2 regions of the Sporosarcina sp. 6E9 genome follow, and region 2 is predicted to be linked to the other one. Evidence: a T-box and tRNA genes for the amino acid it is inferred to sense, from the RefSeq annotation. Region 2 holds a T-box; the other holds one or more tRNA genes.
The links. A T-box is a leader RNA that pairs with one kind of tRNA and senses whether it is charged. The one in region 2 lies ahead of leuS (leucine--tRNA ligase), so its partner is inferred to be a tRNA-Leu.
Positions count from the first base shown of each region.

Region 1: it encodes a tRNA-Leu, which carries the amino acid that the T-box ahead of leuS (leucine--tRNA ligase) is inferred to sense. The anticodon was not compared.

Region 1 covers NZ_JAGEMN010000004.1:186,223-197,296, forward strand. Annotated here, with positions in the region: gene J4G36_RS15370 (RluA family pseudouridine synthase) at 1-653, shown strand, start outside; gene J4G36_RS15375 (aldo/keto reductase) at 696-1,475, opposite strand; gene J4G36_RS15380 (NCS2 family permease) at 1,672-2,973, shown strand; gene J4G36_RS15385 (hypothetical protein) at 3,055-3,207, shown strand; gene trmL (tRNA (uridine(34)/cytosine(34)/5-carboxymethylaminomethyluridine(34)-2'-O)-methyltransferase TrmL) at 3,244-3,717, opposite strand; gene queG (tRNA epoxyqueuosine(34) reductase QueG) at 3,730-4,878, opposite strand; gene J4G36_RS15400 (B3/B4 domain-containing protein) at 4,935-5,630, shown strand; gene J4G36_RS15405 (flavin reductase family protein) at 5,718-6,323, opposite strand; gene J4G36_RS15410 (ring-cleaving dioxygenase) at 6,368-7,351, opposite strand; gene J4G36_RS15415 (GNAT family N-acetyltransferase) at 7,827-8,063, opposite strand; partial or broken gene J4G36_RS18580 (DUF5996 family protein) at 8,161-8,943, opposite strand; tRNA gene J4G36_RS15430 (tRNA-Leu) at 9,186-9,266, opposite strand; tRNA gene J4G36_RS15435 (tRNA-Cys) at 9,303-9,376, opposite strand; tRNA gene J4G36_RS15440 (tRNA-Gly) at 9,387-9,461, opposite strand; tRNA gene J4G36_RS15445 (tRNA-Gln) at 9,469-9,540, opposite strand; tRNA gene J4G36_RS15450 (tRNA-His) at 9,552-9,624, opposite strand; tRNA gene J4G36_RS15455 (tRNA-His) at 9,648-9,723, opposite strand; tRNA gene J4G36_RS15460 (tRNA-Trp) at 9,748-9,818, opposite strand; tRNA gene J4G36_RS15465 (tRNA-Tyr) at 9,853-9,937, opposite strand; tRNA gene J4G36_RS15470 (tRNA-Phe) at 9,963-10,038, opposite strand; tRNA gene J4G36_RS15475 (tRNA-Asp) at 10,073-10,148, opposite strand; tRNA gene J4G36_RS15480 (tRNA-Met) at 10,153-10,227, opposite strand; tRNA gene J4G36_RS15485 (tRNA-Val) at 10,392-10,467, opposite strand; tRNA gene J4G36_RS15490 (tRNA-Glu) at 10,484-10,555, opposite strand; tRNA gene J4G36_RS15495 (tRNA-Ser) at 10,603-10,694, opposite strand; tRNA gene J4G36_RS15500 (tRNA-Asn) at 10,698-10,772, opposite strand; rRNA gene rrf (5S ribosomal RNA) at 10,826-10,941, opposite strand.
Region 2 covers NZ_JAGEMN010000001.1:529,567-540,640, reverse strand. Annotated here, with positions in the region: gene J4G36_RS02900 (putative polysaccharide biosynthesis protein) at 1-228, opposite strand, end outside; gene J4G36_RS02895 (BaiN/RdsA family NAD(P)/FAD-dependent oxidoreductase) at 350-1,618, shown strand; gene leuS (leucine--tRNA ligase) at 1,755-4,169, opposite strand; T-box leader at 4,214-4,435, opposite strand; gene J4G36_RS02885 (3-oxoacid CoA-transferase subunit B) at 4,478-5,137, opposite strand; gene J4G36_RS02880 (CoA transferase subunit A) at 5,161-5,847, opposite strand; gene J4G36_RS02875 (MDR family MFS transporter) at 6,270-7,454, opposite strand; gene mnmL (tRNA modification radical SAM protein MnmL/YtqA) at 7,587-8,546, shown strand; gene mnmM (tRNA 5-(aminomethyl)-2-thiouridylate-methyltransferase MnmM) at 8,543-9,115, shown strand; gene J4G36_RS02860 (SDR family NAD(P)-dependent oxidoreductase) at 9,159-9,881, opposite strand; gene J4G36_RS02855 (DUF4825 domain-containing protein) at 9,885-10,430, opposite strand; gene J4G36_RS02850 (3D domain-containing protein) at 10,690-11,074, opposite strand, start outside.

The sequences.
Region 1 (11,074 bases), on a different contig from region 2:
CCGTTCCCGATGCGCGTTCAACTTACTTACCAGAAGAAAAGGGACTACAGATCCTGTTTGAAGATGAACATATTCTTGCGGTTAATAAACCCGCTGGAATTACGACTCACCCAGATGGTCCGGGGCAAAGCGGTACTTTGATGAACTTCGTAATGGCGTACATTTCCAATCAGGGCGGAGATTACGCAGAGCATATCCATCGCCTCGATAAAGGAACTTCCGGGGTACTCCTCATCGCGAAGCATCCGATTGCAAAGGCTCTTTTTGATCGAATGATTGAACGCAATGATATCGTTCGAAAATATCAGGCGGAAGTAGACGGTCAGCTAAAAAGACCAAAAGGAACCATTAAACTTCCAATCGGACGGGATCGTCATCATCCTGCAAAACGTATTGTTTCGCTTTCTGGTCAATCAGCAGTAACACATTTTCGTGTAATTGAGCGTAAACCAGATTCAACAATCGTGGAAGCAGAGCTTGAAACTGGGCGCACACATCAAATTCGTGTTCATCTTGCCCATCTCGGACATCCCGTAGTTGGAGACACGCTATACGACGGTAGTCGAACAACCGACGGCGAGTTCCGACTAACTGCTACTGGATTATCTTTCATTCATCCATTTACAATGGAAAAAGTAACGATTGAACAATAAAAAAATGCCTGGAGAATTTTTTCTCCCAGGCATTTTTCATTTTTAAAAGTCTTCCGGGTTTGATCCAACACGCTCATTTAAGTTTAGTGTATTAATTTTTTCCATCTCTTCTTCAGTTAATACAAAATCAGCAACATTGATATTTTCATCAATCCGCTTCGGTGTGACCGATTTAGGTATAACGATTAAATCATTTTGTAAATGCCAACGAATAATTACTTGGGCAGACGTTTTTCCATATTTACTTCCTATGCTCTTGAGCAACCCATTAGCTAGCAATTCCCCGCCTCTTGCCAATGGCGACCAAGAAGTAACCGCAATATTATTTTCAGCACAAAATTGTCGTAAAGGTTCTTGTGACAATCTTGGATGAACTTCAACTTGATTGACCATCGGACGAATATTCGCTTTTGCAAAAACTTTTTCCAGATGGTGGATATGATGATTCGAAACACCCGTTGAACGGATTAGTTTTTCATCATATAACCGTTCAATCGCTTTATACGTCTCGACATAGCTTTCTTTGACTGGCCAATGCGTTAAATACAAATCCAAATAATCGAGTTCCAACCTTTCAAGTGAAGCTTCAAATGCACGCAATGTTTCATCGTATCCTTGATCTGTATTCCAAACTTTAGAGGTTATGAATAAATCTTCTCTTGGAATACCCGAATGGCGAATCGCTTCTCCAGTTTCTTTTTCATTTCCATAAACTGCTGCCGTATCAACTGCACGGTACCCTGTTTTCAGCGCATGCTGAATTGCTTCAACCGTTTCTTCGGGATTTTGCATCTTATAAACACCAAGTCCCATTCGCGGCATTTCGATCCCATTTGCGAGTAATTTCGTTTCCTTATATATACTCACTAAATATCCCTCCCCTTTATTTACACGCCCTTATTATACAAGCGAGAAATCTTTTTGACTATGAATTACATTTTCACTTGAAATTACGATAAAAAACGAATACTATTGATAACGGACTTAAAATCGTTCGTGTTTTGAAAGGAGAATTATTATGTTTCATTTAAAAGATCAACAAACAACTGCAAAAACTGAAATCCTTGCCGGTATGACAACTTTTCTAACCATGGCATATATAATCATAGTTAACCCGATAATACTCGCTGATGCAGGCGTCCCCTTCGACCAAGTGTTTCTCGCGACAATTATTGCGTCGGCAGTCGGTACACTCTGGATGGCACTGTTCGCCAATTACCCAATCGCGATTGCGCCTGGAATGGGTTTGAATGCTTATTTCACTTCTGTTGTCTTGGCTTCAGATGGAAAGTTAGATTACATGACTGCATTCTCCGCGGTTTTTATCGCCGGGATTTTATTCGTTATTTTATCATTGACACCTTTCAGGGAAAAACTGATTAAATCCATACCTGAAAACTTAAAGCACGGAATCACTGCTGGTATTGGACTATTCATTGCTTTTATTGGCTTAAAACTTTCGGGGATTGTCACTAGTCACGAATCAAACCTCGTTCAATTAGGAGACCTCACTTCTCCCCCAGTATTGTTGGCATTGTTTGGACTTCTGGTCACTGTCGTCCTCATGACATTGAATGTTTATGGGTCAATCTTTATTGGTATGATTCTGACAGGAGTTTTAGCAGTCTTTACGGGTCAACTAGCGTTCAAAAGCAGCTTGTGGCAAGTACCATCATTGCCCCAAGGCATTCTTGTTTGGAATCCCGCTACTGCATTAAACGATGTCATCTCTCACGGACTATACGGTGTCGTGTTCGCATTCTTAATTGTTACCCTGTTTGATACAACTGGAACAATGATTGGCGTGGCCAAGCAAGCTGGACTTATGAGAGGGAACACATTACCGCGTGCACGCCACGCCCTGCTCGCTGACTCTGTTGCATCATCTGTTGGCGCTATGTTCGGAACTAGTCCTACAACTGCTTACATAGAATCCTCATCGGGTGTAGCTGTAGGTGGCCGAACTGGGTTGACGACATTAACGGTCGGGATTTTATTTATGGTCGCAGCATTTTTCGGACCTTTGGTTAGTACTTTATCTGGCGTATCAGCAATTACCGCGCCTGCATTAATTATTGTCGGTAGCTTGATGATAGGCGTTGTGAAAGAAATTGACTGGGATTCGTTTGACGAAGCATTTCCCGCGTTTCTCATTATTTTAACAATGCCGCTCACATCGAGCATCGCCACTGGGATTGCACTCGGATTTATTTCTTATCCATTACTAAAAGTGGTGAAAGGTAAATGGAGAGAAGTTCCAGTCCTGTTATACATTTTTGCGGTACTCTTTTTGTATCAGTTACTATTTTTGCCACATTAATAACTTACTGGGGATTTGAATTTTCATTAATATAGGGTATACTTAAAGAAGAATAAACTGACTTAACAGGAGGTACATTCAATGGAAACTTTCTTTACATGGTTAGGCGAACAAATGAATCTAATTCTTGTTTTAGGTGTATGCTTTGCATTCCTATCTGCAATCCTTACTGGCGGATACGAGGACAAGCCTGGTACGAAACAAAAGTCTAAAAAAGGTCATCAGCCTACATGAACAAATGGGACTCGCCAAATTGGCGGTCCCATTTTTTTAATGTAAATTTGGAAATGATTGTTGACGCAATGCTTCATAAACTAAAATAGCTGCAGTGTTCGATAAATTTAGTGCGCGAATATGATCATTCATTGGAATGCGAAGACAGCGCTCCTCATTCTCTTTAATAATTTCATCAGGTAGACCCGTCGTTTCTTTGCCAAACACAAAGAATATATCCGTTGAAGTATCTGAGTAATCAAAGGATGTATACGGCTTTTTTCCAAACTTCGTAATGAAGTAAAATTGTGCCTCTGGATACTGATCAAACATCTCATAAATTCCATCATGGTAAGATACATCAACATGACTCCAGTAGTCTAGCCCCGCTCTTTTCAACATTTTATCTTCTGTTGAAAACCCAAGTGGTTTAATAAGATGAAGCTTAACTCCGGTTCCGGCGCAAGTTCTTGCAATGTTTCCCGTATTTGCCGGGATTGCTGGTTCAAATAATGCGACATGTATTGCCATTTCAGCACTTCCTTAACTCTGTGGATTTTTAATCTTTCTATTATCAATCGCTTTTTGCAACTCAGCAATTACTGATGGATCTTCTTCAGTTTCAAGTGCTTGGCAAATGCCCTCATAACTCTTCTCTGTTCCAATTTCCCCTAACGCCCAGGCAATCGTCCCCCGCATCATCGGTCGTTGATCATTTAACAACATCTCAATAAGCTCAGGCACTGATGACTCTTCTTTAAAGTGTGCCAATCCAATGATTGCATTTCGTTGAATTGGATTTTTACCGCGCCAAGAGCCTGAAACATGTCCAAATCGTTCTTTAAACTGACGATTTGATAAACGAAGGATTGGTTGTAAAAGTGGTTTTGCTAGTTCTGGATCAGGATGAAAAGCGCGTTGATGCAAGTTGTGTTTTTTTCGATTCTTAGGACAAACAGTTTGGCAAGTGTCACAGCCATACACACGATTTCCGATTTTATCACGGAACTCTTCCGGTATAGGCGTTTTCGTTTGTGTAAGAAAAGCAATACAACGCTGTGCATCAAGTTGCCCGCCTTGTATGAGCGCTCCTGTCGGACAAGCATCTAAACAAAGCGTACAATCCCCACACTCATCCTCCATCGGCTGATCCGGTGCGAACGGGATATTCGTAATCATTTCCCCAAGATAAACATAAGAACCAAACTCAGGTGTTATAATCGAACAATTTTTTGCAGACCAACCGATGCCCGCACGTTCAGCTACTGCCCTATCAGCTAGTTCACCCGTATCCACCATTGAACGGAGTCTTGCAGAAGGCGCATGTTGAAGGATAAACGCCTCCAGTAGCTTTAACCGCTCGCGCAGAACAATATGGTAATCTGTTCCCCATGAAGCACGACAAAAAATGCCACGGCGTTCCCCCTTTTTCCCTCTAGGCGAGTTTTCCATCCGGGATGGATAAGCGATGGCAATCGAAATGATGCTCTCCGCTTGGTCAAGGAGAAGCGCGGGTTCCGTCCGCTTATCCAAATCCTTTTCCTCAAAGCCCGATTGATAACCGAGTTCCTGTTGACGAACCAAACGATTTTTCAATTCACGGAACGGGGCGGCTGTCGTAAAACCAATTTTATCGATACCGATTGAATGGGCATAATTTATGACTTCTTGTTGTAATTCGAGTGTATTCATTTGAAAACACCTCCTCTATGGTAAAATTAACATATATTAAATAAAGGGTGATGACATTGAAGTTAAATTTAGATCCTGCAGTTTTGGAAATCGTACCTACCTTTAAATTGGGCCTTAACCATTATACCAAAGTTACCGTTGCAGAATCTCCTCAAATGCTAAAAGGTCGCTTACAATTATTTCAAGAACTTCTTTTTTTCGACCTTGACGACAAACCAGTGACCGATTTTCTCGGCATTAAGGAATGGCGCGAAGTCTGGAAATTATTCGGCGCAAATCCAAGTCGCCATCGCCATTCAACTGAAGCCCTTATGCGGCGCATTGCGAAGCAGAACTATTTGAGCCCGTTTCACTCCGCTGTGGATTTAAATAATTTCTTTTCATTACAATATCAAATTCCAGTCGGAATTTATGATGTAGATAAAATCAAAGGAAACGTCACGCTCACCGTTGGAACTAAAGAAAGTGGGTATGACGGATTGAATGGCCGTTTTAATTCTTTAGAGAAAATGCTAATCCTATCAGACGACGAAGGTCCCTTTGGAAGCCCTTATGTCGATTCTGCTCGCACTGCGGTGACAGAAGAAACGACCAATTCCCTGCACGCATTCTTCCTACGTCCATCCATGAATGAGGCTGAAGCACTCGAATTAACAACTGCTGCCGGCAATATGTTTACAGAAATTAGTGGTGGCGATGTTCAGTCCTATGTTTTACAAGAAGATCACCCAACGATTGTAATAAAAGAATAATTAACCGAGTAAGGAAAAATACCAATCCTAACTGTAAAATCAAAAAGACACAACCGAAGTTGTGTCTTTTTTGATTATTAACCATGGTTACTTTGGTCTATCAATTGAAAATATATCACCAATTGCTGCATAACTAGAGCCAGCTAAACGACTAATCGCATTTAAACCTCTCGGATCAATTCGTCCGTTTTCATAAATTTCTTCATCAATGTGAAAGCGAGTTACTTCCCCTATAAATAAATCACTACCAGGTCCATCTCCACCAAGAGGAATTGCTTGTACAAGTTTACATTCCATGCGAACCTTTGCTTCCTTCACGCCTGGAACAGAAATATCTTCACTTTGTACGAGTGTTAAATCAGCCAATTCAACTTCACTTTCTGTTGCAGGTAATGAAGCAGCCGTTTTGTTGATTTTCGCTACATTCTCATCATCCACAATATGCACAACAAATTGATCATTATCATAAATGTTTCGAGCAGTATCTTTTAGTTCGCCAGTAGGTCTTTGAATAGCTAGAGAAACCATTGGCGGGTTTGATGAAACAATGTTGAAATAGCTAAATGGTGCCCCGTTGACAATACCTTCCTTAGATTGGGTAGTCACAAAGGCAATAGGTCTTGGAATTATAGAACCGATGAGAAGTTTATAATTATCTCGCTCACTATTTTTTATTGGATCAATCGAAATCAATAGATTCAGCCCCTATATTGCTCAAATTTTATCAGTTTAGTTTCTTACAAATACTCTTTTTCAATTTCAAGTGTGCTACGCACTGTGTCAATCGGTCTCACTGCTGCCTCGATTTGTTCACGTTTCCCTTCAAGGAATGGCGGCAGTGATAAGATTTCCCCTACTGTTTCATAAGGTTCGTCTCCCATAAAGCCTGGACCATCTGTTGCCCATTCAAAAAGGATACCAGGTGCGACCCGTGCATATAAAGATTCGAAGAAGAACCGATCAACATATCCTGAAGTACCGAAACCAGCTGCTTCCATATGTTCAATCCATTCATATAATACTTTTGTATCTTCTACGCGGAAAGCTGCGTGATGCACTGTACCATATCCTTGTCTGCCAGGTGGCATGCTCACATTATCTTCTACAATTACTTGAGCACCATTTCCACCTTCACCGACTTCAAATAAATGGAACGATCCTTCACTTGCGATTTCACGCATTAACATGACTTCTTCCAATACCACTTTAAAATTGTCGAAATCTCCAATACGAATATGAATAGGTCCTAAACCTGTAATGGCAAACTCCAAAGGTACTGGACCATTCTGCCAAGGTGTACCTGACTCAATTCCTTTGTTAAATTCATCAGAAATCAACATATATTGTTGATCATCAAAGTCAACAAATGAAATAGTTTTCTTTCCGAAAACTTCTTCAATCCCATTATGTTTCACTTCGTACTTATCAAAACGCTTTATCCAGTAATCAAGTGCAGCATCTGTTGGCACACGGAAAGCAGTTTTATAAATCTCATTCGTTCCATGTGTTCCTTTTGGAATACCAGGGAAATCAAAGAAAGTCATATCCGTACCAGCAGAGCCTTTGTCATCCGCGAAGAATAAGTGATATGTTTGGATATCGTCCTGATTGACTGTTTTCTTGACGAGGCGCATTCCTAATACATATGTGAAAAATTCATAATTCTTTTCTGCACTACTTGTTATAGCTGTTACGTGGTGTATTCCTTTTAAGTGATTCATTATAATTCCTCCTAATATTTAATGTAAATAAATATACCTCGAATTCAAGTTACATTAGCTTAAAATTTTTTTATCAAAACTTAATTCTTTTAGACTCATTTTATGATTAACTGTTTCTTTTCTACCTTTAAGTTATCTTGAATCAATACATCTCGAATTCAAGGTAAATATAACATAGATTCATTTCATTTGTCAACACTTCAGTTTACTTTCTATTTCGAAGCGTTATCTTAAGCCTTTATATTCTGTTATGTAGCTATATGATGACCAATTGATGAATACTATATTAAGGTACCCATCTTTAACTTTCCCCAATTGAAGATAAATGATAAATAAACCTACTTCCCTCATATCTAGGATGTAGCTCCAAGTGAATATTAATAAAGTCTGATCCTTACCTAAATAAAGAATCAGACTCTATTTTATCTATATGCTTTCATCAATTATGTAATAGAAAATATACGAATTTACTTAATTAACACTTCCACACATCAGCATATTCTTTTTTCTTTTCAAATTCTAATTTGGCAAAAGGACATAAAGATATTATCTTTTTATTTCCTTCACGTGCTCTCGTATGATGAATAATAAAGAGATCATTATTAGGCTGAGTAAAAGTAATTTCGGCAGTTAATTGTTTCTCATCATTTTCTAAATAATATCGATTTTCATCCTTGAAACTAGTATATAACTGACTATTATCATAATACATTTTGTGAAAGCTAACATTTTTTTATGTAAGACCTTTTTTATTTTTCTCCATTTTCAATTCCACGAAGCTGTGAGCGGTATTTTACCACTTCAAATAATCAAAAGACTTTCTGCATGAAGCGAATGACTTCGTCAGCTTTAGCTTGATTGATGCCATCTTTAATTTCAAAAAAATATTCAGCCAGTTTGGGACTGAAGTAACTTCCCGGCGGATATGGGAGTGTAAAGAAAGTCGGATGTTCAAACTGGTCATCGCCAAGCCAGAAACCAAACTCTATCATATGCTCATCAAAAGCAGCCCGTTCAATTACTCTACAGTCATCCGGAAAAGATTCCAATTCATTATAAATAATGATGCATGAAACGTCAAAAGTCCCCCAGAAAAGACCTGGATATACCTTTCTTTGTCTAAACGGTGCAATAAAATGCTGCTCGATATCCCAAGCAAACTGGAACCATTTGAGAATCTGTCTGGCAACATCTTCGTTATAGTGGTGATGCTCAACATCTTCTTCAAACTGCGTTTTCGTCTCCACCTCCTGAGGTTTTGTATGAATAGATAGCGTAAGTCCTGCAGCAGTCGCATTATCGATAATTTCTTGATAGTATTAGCTAATCGACTTTCCATTCGCAAGCTTTATCTCGGTATCACTTTCTTCGGTCTTCATTAAGATTACGCTTTTAATCAAATCCACTTCGATTTCAAAGTGTGAAGAATTGTATTTAAGTAGCCCAGTAGAAAATCTACTTGGCCTAATATCCAGAATGACATGCGCCCACTGTGGCTCTTGTACGGCATATTCAAGTTTAATCTTTCCCAGTATTTGTAAAATCGGCTGGAGTGTAGTGATTTCCTTCTTATGTGTTTTGTAAAAACCCATCTATATCTCCTTCTAGGTATACCTTACCCTCTCTTTTTATAAAAAAACTATATATTAGATGATCCATAGTTTCTCAAAATGACTTCGACCTTTAATATTTGGGCAGAACTTGTGTGAATACTTTACAAGCACATCGTACTCCCTAATATTCAACCAAAACAAAAAGCATCTACAAATGTTGTTTTAACAACGTTTGTAGATGCTTTAGGTCATACTTAACATAATCGAAAAATACCAGGATATACCCGAGGCCGGACTTGAACCGGCACGCCTCGCGGCATCGCATTTTGAGTGCGACGTGTCTGCCATTCCACCACTCGGGCGAAGAAAAGATATATAATAAACGAATAAAATCAAATTGGAGGCGGCAACCGGAATCGAACCGGTGGTAAGGGTGTTGCAGACCCGTGCCTTACCGCTTGGCTATGCCGCCATTGTATAATTGGAGCGGAAGACGGGATTCGAACCCGCGACCCCGACCTTGGCAAGGTCGTATTCTACCGCTGAACTACTTCCGCAAAAAAACTGGGGTAGCTGGATTCGAACCAACGAATAACGGAGTCAAAGTCCGTTGCCTTACCGCTTGGCTATACCCCAAAAACAAAAAGGGCGGTTGAGGGGAATTGAACCCCCGAGTGTCGGAATCACAATCCGATGCGTTAACCACTTCGCCACAACCGCCATAATGGTAGTTACTATTTAAATGGGGCGGCTGAGGGGAATTGAACCCCCGAATGTCGGAATCACAATCCGATGCGTTAACCACTTCGCCACAGCCGCCATACTAATATTTTTTAAAGACAACAGGGGTAGTAGGATTCGAACCCACACCAAAGGTTTTGGAGACCTTGATTCTACCATTAAACTATACCCCTAAGTTAATAACTTTTACTAATGATTCGGTAAAAATGGTGGTGGGGGACGGATTCGAACCGCCGAACCCTGAGGGAGCGGATTTACAGTCCGCCGCGTTTAGCCACTTCGCTACCCCACCAATATAAATGTTTTTACTGAAATAATGGTGGCTCAGGACGGAATCGAACCGCCGACACAAGGATTTTCAGTCCTTTGCTCTACCGACTGAGCTACTGAGCCATGCAAAATATGTGTTGCTTATTAAATATATAAATGGCGGTCCCGACGGGAATCGAACCCGCGATCTCCTGCGTGACAGGCAGGCATGTTAACCGCTACACCACGGGACCATTTTGGTTGCGGGGACAGGATTTGAACCTGTGACCTTCGGATTATGAGCCCGACGAGCTACCACTGCTCCACCCCGCGACAATAATATAGGAACTACTTTGTAAATATACGCATTGAGTATGTTTGACACCTTACGCTGCGCTGTCGGTGTTAATCGCATTCTTTGTTATGCGATTTGCTCCACCTCGCGACAATAATATAGCATCTACTTTGTAAATAATGTTGAATGTGTTTAAAGTTTATGGTGGAGGATGACGGGCTCGAACCGCCGACCCCCTGCTTGTAAGGCAGGTGCTCTCCCAGCTGAGCTAATCCTCCGTTAAAATTACTTTAATGACCCCTACGGGATTCGAACCCGTGATACCGCCGTGAAAGGGCGGTGTCTTAACCGCTTGACCAAGGGGCCTAGATGATAATGTTTGGGAATTGGAGCCTTATGTATGAAATATAAACTGGCGGAGAGCAAGGGATTTGAACCCTTGAGACAGCGCAAACCGCCTACACGATTTCCAATCGTGCTCCTTCGGCCACTCGGACAGCTCTCCAATTGGCTCCGCAGGTAGGATTCGAACCTACGACCGATCGGTTAACAGCCGATTGCTCTACCACTGAGCTACTGCGGAATAATACTAATCATTAGTGTGTTATGCATTTAGTATTATATTGCAAAACAGCAGCCTAGCAACGTCCTACTCTTGCAGGGGGAAGCCCCCAACTACCATCGGCGCTGAAGAGCTTAACTTCCGTGTTCGGTATGGGAACGGGTGTGACCTCTTCGCTATCGCCACTAGACTTATTTAACACGACAAGACTTATTATATCAAACCTACTAAATATTTCAAGCGTTTTTTCAAAGTTTTTAACTTTATTCGCTCAAAACTGGATAAAAAGTACGTTATTGTTCACAAATCAGGGTCAATCAAAC
Region 2 (11,074 bases):
ATCCCCAAGCGCGTTATATCTGGCAACAAACCTTGAAACTGCTAACGGCGCACCTGATATAGCGATTGAAAGCGCGATATTATACGGGATATAAGCATATTGGTATAACCCCATGCTTTCCTTCCCTACGATTGCATATAAAGGAATTAAATATAATAGCCCGAGCGCTTTGGAAAGAAAAAGCCCGATGGTTAAAATGGCAGTACCTTTGACAAGTTTAGACGACATAGTTTTAATCCTTCCAATCTATCTTAAATCTACTCTTAATAGTTTACCCCCGAATATCGTATTTAACAACGAATATCCGCGAAATGTGTATAATAGAGGAAAACGAAAGCGTGGTCTATATATGTATGATGTAATAATAATTGGTGGTGGGCCATCTGGCTTAATGGCTTCCATCGCCGCGGCGGAAAGCGGACAAAATGTCCTTCTGCTTGAAAAAGGAAAAAAACTTGGCACTAAGCTCGCCATTTCCGGTGGCGGTCGTTGTAATGTGACGAATCGATTGCCTCAAGAAGAAATTATTAAAAACATTCCGGGTAATGGCAGATTCTTATACGGACCGTTTTCCGTATTCAATAACGATGATATTATCAACTTTTTCGAAGGACTTGGTGTTGCTTTAAAAGAAGAAGATCACGGGCGCATGTTTCCCGTTTCCAATAAAGCACGTGATGTAGTCAATGCAATGCTAACTGAAATGGACCGGTTACATGTAGAAAAAAGACTTGAAAATCGGGTTGCCAAGCTTCTAATGGACGATGACAAAATACTCGGCGTCCGATTAACAACTGGTGAAGAAATCCGCACAAAAGCTGTTGTTCTCGCTGTCGGCGGTAAAGCAGTACCACAAACTGGAAGCACGGGTGACGGATATCCATGGGCAGAAAAAGCTGGCCACACGATTACAAAGTTATTTCCAACCGAAGTCCCTTTATTGTCGAATGAACCATTTATCGTTGCAAAAGAATTGCAAGGACTCGCACTTCGCAATGTAGCGGTTTCCGTTTTGAACGGGAAAGGCAAAACATTGATTACGCATCAAATGGATATGCTATTTACCCACTTCGGATTAAGTGGACCTGCCATTTTAAGATGCAGCCAGTTTGTAGTTAAAGAACGAATGAAAAACGGAAATGTTCCCGTTGACATGAAAATCGACTCTATGCCATCTATGAATGAAGAACAAGTATTTCAACTACTGAATACGACAGTTAAAGAAGATCCGAAAAAACAAGTAAATAATACTTTGAAAGGCTTAGTACCCGAACGATGGTTATTCTTTTTATTTGACCGCGCAGGCATTGAGCAATCCGATATTGGCGCAACAATGTCCGCAGATAAACTTCGGGCACTCGCAAAGCTACTGAAAGCTTTCACGATGACTGTGAACGGCTCACAACCGATGGAAAAAGCATTTGTTACCGGCGGCGGTGTTTCCGTTAAAGAAATCGTTCCGAAAACAATGGCATCTCGCAAGAAAAATGGTCTGTACTTCTGCGGTGAAATAATAGACATCCACGGCTATACGGGTGGTTATAATATTACATCGGCATTGGTTACAGGTAGAATAGCAGGTATGAATGCTGGCGAGTATGCCGTTGAATTAGTATAGGCGATATCGCGCAAAGTCCTATTTTCTTCTCGACGCAATGCGGCTTACTCTCGTATATACCTAAACAAAAAAGTGCGCTTTCCTTATGGAAGGCGCACTTTTTTTAATGGTCACTTACTTTTACAAGATTGACCAATTACGGAGCAACGATATTCACCAGTCTGCCCGGAATTCCGATTATTTTCTTCACTTCTTTACCATCGATGAACTCTTGCACTTTTTCGTCTTGTAGCGCCAGTTCTTCAAGCTCTTCTTTCGTGCTATCTTTCGCAACGACAATTCTCGCGCGAACTTTTCCGTTAATCTGAACGGCGATTTCTACCGTGTCATCGACAAGTTTCGATTCATCATATGTTGGCCATGGTTCGTAAGTAATTGTATCCGTATGGCCAAGCTTTTCCCAAAGTTCTTCTGCAAGATGCGGCACAATTGGCGAGATTAATTTAACAAAGCCTATTGCATACTCAGTCGGGACTGAATCGGCTTTGTAGCACTCATTGATAAATACCATGAGCTGAGAAATTGCCGTGTTATTATGCATCGCTTCAAAATCATCAGTCACTTTTTTCACAGTCTGATGATACACTTTCTCGAGTGGTCCAGTTGATTCTCCACCAATTTTCTCGCCTAATGAACCATCTTCATTTACATAAAGACGCCAAATTCGATCCAGGAATCTACGTGAACCATCAAGGCCATTCGTATTCCATGCTTTAGATGCATCAAGTGGACCCATGAACATTTCATATAAGCGAAGGGAGTCGGCACCGTGTGAATGGACAATATCATCAGGATTAATGACATTCCCAATCGATTTCGACATTTTTTCATTGCCTTCACCTAAAATCATGCCTTGGTTAAACAGCTTTTGGAACGGTTCTTTTGTTTCAACTACGCCGATATCATAAAGAACCTTGTGCCAAAAACGCGCGTATAACAAGTGCAGCACGGCATGTTCCGCCCCACCCACATAAATATCGACAGGCAACCAACGTTTTGCAAGTTCTGGGTCTATGATCATTTCATCATTATCTGGATCGATGTAACGTAAGTAGTACCAACAGCTTCCAGCCCACTGCGGCATCGTATTCGTTTCGCGTCGACCTTTCATTCCAGTTTTCGGGTCAACTACGTTAATCCACTCTTCGATATTCGCAAGTGGCGATTCACCAGTTCCGCTTGGCTTAATATTATCAGTTACCGGTAGCGTCAATGGCAATTCGGATTCGTCAAGCGCTGTCATGGTGCCATCTTCCCAATGAATAATTGGAATCGGCTCTCCCCAGTAACGTTGTCTTGAAAATAACCAATCGCGTAATCGATACGAAATTTTCTTTTCGCCTTTGCCTTGCTCAACAAACCATGCAATTGCTTTTTCGATTGCATCATCTTTTTCAAGTCCATCTAAGAACCCGGAATTAATATGTGTTCCATCACCAATATACGCTTCTTTTGAAATATCGCCGCCGGCCACTACTTCGATAATCGGCAGGTCAAACTTTTCGGCAAACTCATAGTCGCGTTCATCATGTGCAGGTACAGCCATAATTGCGCCTGTACCGTATGACGCAAGTACATAATCCGCAATCCATATCGGCATTTTCTCGCCGCTTGCTGGGTTTATTGCATAAGCGCCTGTAAATACGCCTGTTTTTTCATCCGCAAGATCAGTTCGTTCAAGATCGCTCTTTAGTTTCACTTCATTCAAATAATTAGCAACTGCTTCTGTTTGTTCATCAGTTGTAATTTGTTTCACCAATTTATGTTCTGGTGCGAGTACCGCATAGGTTGCGCCGAAAATCGTATCTGGACGCGTCGTAAAGGCTTCAAAAGATAAGTCAGTTCCCTTAATCTCAAACTTCAATTGCGCACCTTCAGAACGACCAATCCAATTCCGTTGCATATCTTTTAAGCTTTCCGGCCAATCCAGGTCATCCAAATCTTCAAGTAAACGGTCAGCGTAATTCGTAATTCTAAGCACCCATTGGCGCATCGGGCGTCGCTCAACCGGATGTCCACCACGCTCGGACAAACCGTCGATGATTTCTTCATTCGCTAAAACCGTTCCAAGCGCTGGGCACCAGTTCACATCAACTTCGTCTACATACGCTAATCCTTTATTATAAAGTTGGATGAAAATCCACTGTGTCCATTTATAATAAGAAGGGTCTGTCGTATTGATTTCGCGGTCCCAGTCATAGGAAAACCCTAAATCATTCATTTGACGCTTAAAAGTCGCGATATTTTTCGCAGTAAATTCAGCCGGATCATTTCCTGTGTCAATCGCATATTGCTCAGCAGGTAAGCCAAACGCGTCCCACCCCATCGGATGAAGAACGTTATATCCTTGCTTCCGTTTAAAAGAACTTAAAATATCCGTTGCGATATATCCAAGTGGATGCCCAACATGAAGGCCCGCACCTGACGGATATGGAAACATATCTAGACAGTAAAACTTCTCTTTGGAAGGATCATCGACCATTTTATATGTCTTATTTTCTTTCCAATAATTTTGCCATTTCTTTTCAATTTGACCATGATTATAACTCATGTCTTTTTCCTCCTTCAAAATAAAAAATCCCGTCCCTTAAAAATATAAGGGACGAGATTTGTTTACAAACTCCCGCGGTGCCACCCAAATTGACGGATAACCGTCCAACTTGTTTCCTTAACGCGGATAACGGTAAGCGCTACTACGATTCGCGCTTACTGGCTCCGAGGCGAGTTCACCTAGCTATATCACGTATCGACTTGCACCAACCGCCGACTCTCTAGTTGTGATATAAAAAGACTACTGCTCCTCTTCAATGCCGTTACTATTGGTTCTAGCTTACCCGAATTAAGTAAATTAAACAACTATTATTTTACATTTTCGATAACATTTTTCACAATCAATGTTGCCTCTGTTGAATCGATGACGTCTTGAATCGTAAATCCTTCGAAGACTTCTCTCAATTCCAATCCGTCCGGTGTGACATCGATTGCCGCACGTTCGGTAATTATCTTATGGACAACTTGCTTACCCGTTAGTGGAAGCTCGCACTCTTTTTTAATTTTCGCTGAACCATCTCTGGCCACATGATCCATGATAACGATGATTTTCTTCGCACCGTGAACCAGATCCATTGCGCCGCCCATTCCTTTAATCATCTTTCCTGGAATCATCCAGTTAGCTAAATCGCCCTTTTCAGAAACTTCCATTGCACCAAGAATCGCTACGTCAACATGACCGCCGCGAATCATTGCAAACGATTCGGCACTCGTAAAGTATGCAGAACCCGGGATGGATGTTACGGTTTCTTTTCCGGCATTGATCAAATCAGGATCCACTTCATCTTCTGTTGGATACGGTCCAATTCCAAGCAATCCGTTTTCAGATTGAAGGACGACTGTCTTATCGTCAGAAATATAATTTGCGACTAATGTCGGCATACCGATTCCAAGGTTGACATAGTTGCCGTCTTTAATTTCTTTTTCAGCGCGTCTTGCGATTCGTTCTCTATAGTTAACTTTCCCCATTTTCAACTATCCCCTTTCCGTCGTTACCGAGTCGTTAATCGCTCGATGCGTTTTTCTTGGTCCGCTTGCAATAGCCCTTGCACGTAAATGCTCGGTGTATGAATTGTCTGCGGATCCAAATCGCCCGTTTCGACAATTTCTTCGACTTCTGCAATCGTCACAGCACCAGCAGCCGCCATCATCGGATTGAAGTTTTGGGCAGTTTTGTTATAAATGAGATTGCCGAATTTATCTGCCTTTGCTGCGCGTATCAACGAGAAGTCCGCTCGAAGTGATTCTTCAAGGACATAGTCTTTCCCATCGAATTCTCGTATTTCTTTCCCTTCCGCAACAGTTGTTCCAACACCAGCTGGCGTAAAGAACGCTGGAATCCCCGCACCACCTGCGCGGATTTTCTCAGCCAGTGTGCCTTGTGGTGTCAATTCGACTTCAATTTCGCCTGATAACACCTGGCGTTCAAACTCTTTGTTTTCTCCCACATATGAGCCAATCATTTTTTTTATTTGTTTATCTTTTAATAGTAATCCAAGTCCCCATTCATCGACTCCGCAGTTATTCGAAATAACCGTTAAGTCTTTAACCCCTTTTTCAACGAGCGCTAGTATTAGTTGTTCAGGAATTCCCACAAGCCCGAATCCGCCGACCATAATCGTAGCGCCGTCCCCGATGTCTGCAACCGCTTCCTTCGCAGATGAATAAATAGGTTTCATCATGCATCCCCCTTTGAATCTTTTATGATTAATATTCAATCTATCTATCCAATTAAATCAAAGTTTACGTAATCTTGCAATGAAAGTTAGTTTCCATTAATAAGAAAATTATTGAAACGGTTGATTTTTCGCGGTCTTTAAGGAAGTTTAGAAGGATTTTTTCAATCACTGAAGTTATTTTTTTTTGCTTGCACCTACAAGCTGTTTCCTTGAAGTTGGCAGTGGTTTGCTTGCAGTTATATACCGTTTGCTTGCACTAAAATGATTTTGCTTGCAAGTCGGGACTTTTCACCTGTACAAAAGCTGAGGAAATACCGTGAAAAAATTCGAATAACTAACTGGAATGAAAAACAACTTACCGCAGAATAATACGAGTACTCGAATGGATCATCCTAGTACCCGCTAAAGTTATATTCAATCTTTCAGTATTCCCGCACCTCATAACCAACCTTCTTAATCGGCCGATCATAAAATAACGTCGTGAAAATCGATAAACACGTGAGCGCTGTTAATATAATTAACATCATTTGCATTCCATATAAATCAACAAGTATACCACCAGCCAATGGGCCAATCATACGACCGATTGTAGCCGCGGAATTAACGATTCCCTGATAGAAACCTTCACGGCCTTTTGGCGCGAGTTGGTTAGCGATTGTGGGAATTGCTGGCCAGACAAACATTTCACCAAAAGTTAAGATGGCCATAGAAACGATGAACATCTTAAACGAACCAGCATAACCGACAACAATAAATGAAATAATGAATATCCCAATGCCGATTAACATTTGTGCTTTAAGTTGATGTTCAAGCCTTTTAATAATCGGTTTGATCAAAGGTTGTCCTAGCACAATGAGCAACCCATTCAATGTCCAAATGAAACTATATTGCTTTAATGTTATTCCCAAGTCTAACGCATGCGTCGAAATTGTCGTTGACCATTGAGAATAGATGAGCCATGTTAGTAAATAGCCAGCACATATAATCATCAGTGCATAAAAAGGTGCTTTATGCTGTATCTTTTTCCTTTGCATCATAACATTTGTGTGCTGTGTAGGTTCGATAATCATGTTTTTATAACCAAAATAAGCAATAAAGAAAAATACGGCATAAAAAAATAAGTTCGCAGAAAAAATATAGTGGATATTAACTGAAGCGACTAAACCAGCAAGTGCCGGACCAATCGCTACACCAAGGTTTTGAGCAAGGTAGATAGAATTGAACGCTTTCCTTCCGCCATCAGGCCATACGGTGCCGACCATCGCATACATACTCGGAAAAACAATTCCGCCACTAAAACCAAGTATCGTCAGAAATACAACGTATTGCGGCCAATCATGCCAGAAGACTAGACACACTAAAGCAATCAGTGAAATGACGATGCCGCCAATAATTGATTTAAACCCGCCAATCCGGTCAAATAAAAAGCCACCCAACAGATTTCCAAAGACACCAGCCCCTGCGTTCAACATTAAAACAATTCCAGCAACCGTCAACGATTTACCTAAATAGTCGTGTATGTATATTGTATTCAGCGGCCATAAAAAAGAGTTCCCTGTCACATTGACGAGCATCCCGATGATCAATAACCAAACTGCTTTTGGCATATGTGTGCCCCCTCTCAAAACCCAATTCCCCTAATTATATTCTTTATGCAGTGAATGAACAATACTATTTAATATTTGAGGAATACGTTATTCTAAACATGGTATAATTTTTAATATAAGGAGTGAACAAATATGAATTCTTCAGCGCTTCCGTTCCCTACAGAAGGGAAAAGGTATTATACATGGTCCAGGCATTTAAAAGATGAATTTGGTTTTAAAGTATTTAAAGTTGCGTTAGACGCAGGATTTGATTGTCCAAACCGGGACGGCACTGTTGCTTTTGGGGGCTGTACATTTTGCAGTGTTGCAGGATCGGGAGACTTTGCGGGGGACCGAGTGGATCCAATCGATGTTCAGTTTGCTGAAATCAAAGCACGCATGCACAAAAAGTGGAAAGACGGCAAACCAATGGCGTATTTTCAGGCTTACACGAATACCCATGCGCCGCTTCCGAAACTAAAAGAAAAATTCGAAGCTGCATTAGCACAAGAAGGTGTGATCGGTTTATCTATCGCGACCCGTCCAGACTGCCTTCCCGATGATGTTGTTGAATATTTAGCGGAATTAAACGAACGCACTTATTTATGGGTTGAACTTGGTTTACAAACCGTTCATGAAAAAACTGCTAACCTTGTGAACAGAGCACATGATTACGCTACATATGTAGAGGGGGTCGAAAAGCTTCGTAAGCACGGGATCCGCGTTTGTACACATATTATTAACGGACTTCCTATGGAAGACTATGACATGATGATGGAAACCGCACGCGAAGTTGCAAAACTCGATGTCCAAGGTATTAAAATCCATTTGCTACATCTATTAAAAGGAACACCAATGGTAAAACAATATGAAAAAGGCGTACTGGAATTCCTTGAAAAAGACGAATACATTAATCTTGTCGCAGATCAACTTGAAATACTTCCACCTGAAATGATTGTTCATCGAATCACAGGAGACGGCCCGATTGAACTAATGATTGGACCGATGTGGAGTGTTACAAAATGGGAAGTATTAAACGGTATTGATAAGGAATTAGAAAGACGAAATAGCTGGCAAGGAAAACATTATAAAGGAGCACTCAATTTACTATGAAACTTCTTCGCGTACTTCCGATGGCAAAGCAATTGCTAACGGAGTCCGTAAATTCGGGGGAAATTGTCGTCGATGCCACAGCGGGAAATGGTAACGATACGCAATTTTTGGCAGGACTTGTCGGTGAACTCGGACATGTCTATGCTTTCGATATTCAACAAGCCGCTTTAGATTCTACAGCAAAGCGCTTAGGCGAATTAAATAGCCGCGTATCTCTTATTTTAGATAGTCATGAAAATGTTGATCAATACGTAAACAATGAAATTGGCGGGGCTATGTTCAATTTAGGTTATTTGCCACACGGTGAAGATTTATCAATCGTTACAAAACCTGATTCTACAATTGATGCGTTACATAAATTGCTTAACCTATTGAAAGTTGGGGGCATTGTTTCAATAGCTGTTTATGATGGTCATGAGGGCGGGGCTGACGAACGAGATACTTTACTAAACTTTGTTCAATCGCTTCATCAAGCAGATTTTCAAGTCATTAAATACCAGCAACTCAACCGAATAAATAATCCACCGTTTCTAATTGTTATAGAAAAAATGAGGGGTTTATCCCAATAAAAAAAGTAGGCGTCCACTGAAGACTCAGTCGGACACCTACTTTTTATAAATTACGAACATCTGCAATCGGACCAATTGTTTTAAAATCATCCCGTTCCAAAACCGCCATAAGCTTTTCGGCTGTTTCTTTTGCGCTACTCAGCATCCCTTGTTCTTTGTATGTAACAAATTGATCAAGGAGTGGAAAAGATTCTTCATCACTCGAACGAATTGTTTCCTGCATCCCCGTGTCAATAATTCCCGGAGCGATTGAAACAATTTCGACTGGATATTTTTCTTTCACTTGCTCCATTGCCACAACACGTGAAAAATGATCGAGTCCAGCTTTCGTGGTACAGTATGCACCCCATCCTTCGTACGGATTACGCCCGGCCCCTGATGAGATATTTAAGATTCGTTTCACCTTATTTACATCACGTAATTTATCAATAAACGTATTTGAAAGAACAATCGGTGCGGTTAAATTAACTGCAATCGACCTTTCAACTTCGGCTACATGTAAATTACCTACCAAACCGATTGGATCTACAATACCGGCATTATTAATGAGTGTAAAGGATGTAGCTTCCTCACTATTTTCATCAATAATTGAGGATAAGATGTCTTCAAGAAGATTTGTATTTGCCAAATCAGCTGTTACAAAATTCGTCGCATCATGATTACCAGTTCTGGCAATCCCAATCACTTTCTTACCCAGTGCTTGCAATTGCTTTGATAATTCCAGACCAATACCTTTCGATACCCCTGTTACAATAACGACTTCCACCAATTATTCCCCCTCCGTATAAGCCGATACCCATTTATCAATATCATCGGTCAATTTTTGTTGAATCTTTTCCTTAAATATCTTCGGGTCTTTAAAATCTACTAATGTCGTGCCAAACCACTTTTCAACGTTTTCACGTGTCACAGTATATGATTCATCATCTATTAGTAATTTAATCTCTTGTAAGTTTCCAATAAGCGTAAAGGCAGCAGTTGTGTTATATATTACCGCCTGCTTCATTGTTTCTGTAGACACATCTGCATCCAAATTATAATCGACGATAAGCGAAAAGTTTTCCGGATTCATTTCCAATGGGCCTCTATAATTATTTAACGGCAAGGCACTAAATAGCCCGACCATATTCGATGCATCCCCCATATATGGATCTGCATATGATGTTACTTTTTCAAATTCATGTGTTAATGGATCCTGCTGTATTTTTTCTTCACCAATTTTAACCTTGTTTGGCACCTCAAAAAATTGAATCCAAATAAATAACGGAACCACAAATAGTACTACTAGGATTAACATAAGTCTACGTTTATCCATTTCCCCACCACTTTTCCAACAAGTTTGTTTCAATTGTTACAAGCATATCATTTTCATTACAAAAATCAAAACCTCTTTTTACACGATATGTTATTACAATAATAAAAACAATATTACAATAATAAAAACAACTATTCTATGAAAATATAATTAATTATATTCGCAATTGAAATAAAGTTCCGATGCAAACTGTTGGGTTTTATCTTATAATCTAAAAAAAGCTTGTTAACCATATCGGTTAACAAGCTCTTACTATTTATTAATCTAGCACTTTTATTTTTACTTGTTTACGTCCCCATTTGAGCGCTTCGCTTTGCGTCGGGATGAACACATCGATTTTGTTTCCTTTAATAGCACCGCCAATATCTCCGGCTACCGCATAACCATATCCTTCTACATGAACTTTAGATCCCAGTTTGATAACCGATGGATCGACGGCGATTACTTTTAAGCCTGGATTTTGTTTCAAATTAATACCCGTTTTCGTTATTCCTGAACATCCGTTACAATAAGCTGTATAGGCAGTTGCTGTTACCGTAAATTCTTTGACCGCTTTTTGTGAAGTTGAACGGGATGGCGTTTCTACTTTTTTGCTCGCTTTTGCTTTTGTAGATTTAGTAGGTGCCGTTGTTTTAGCCTTCGCA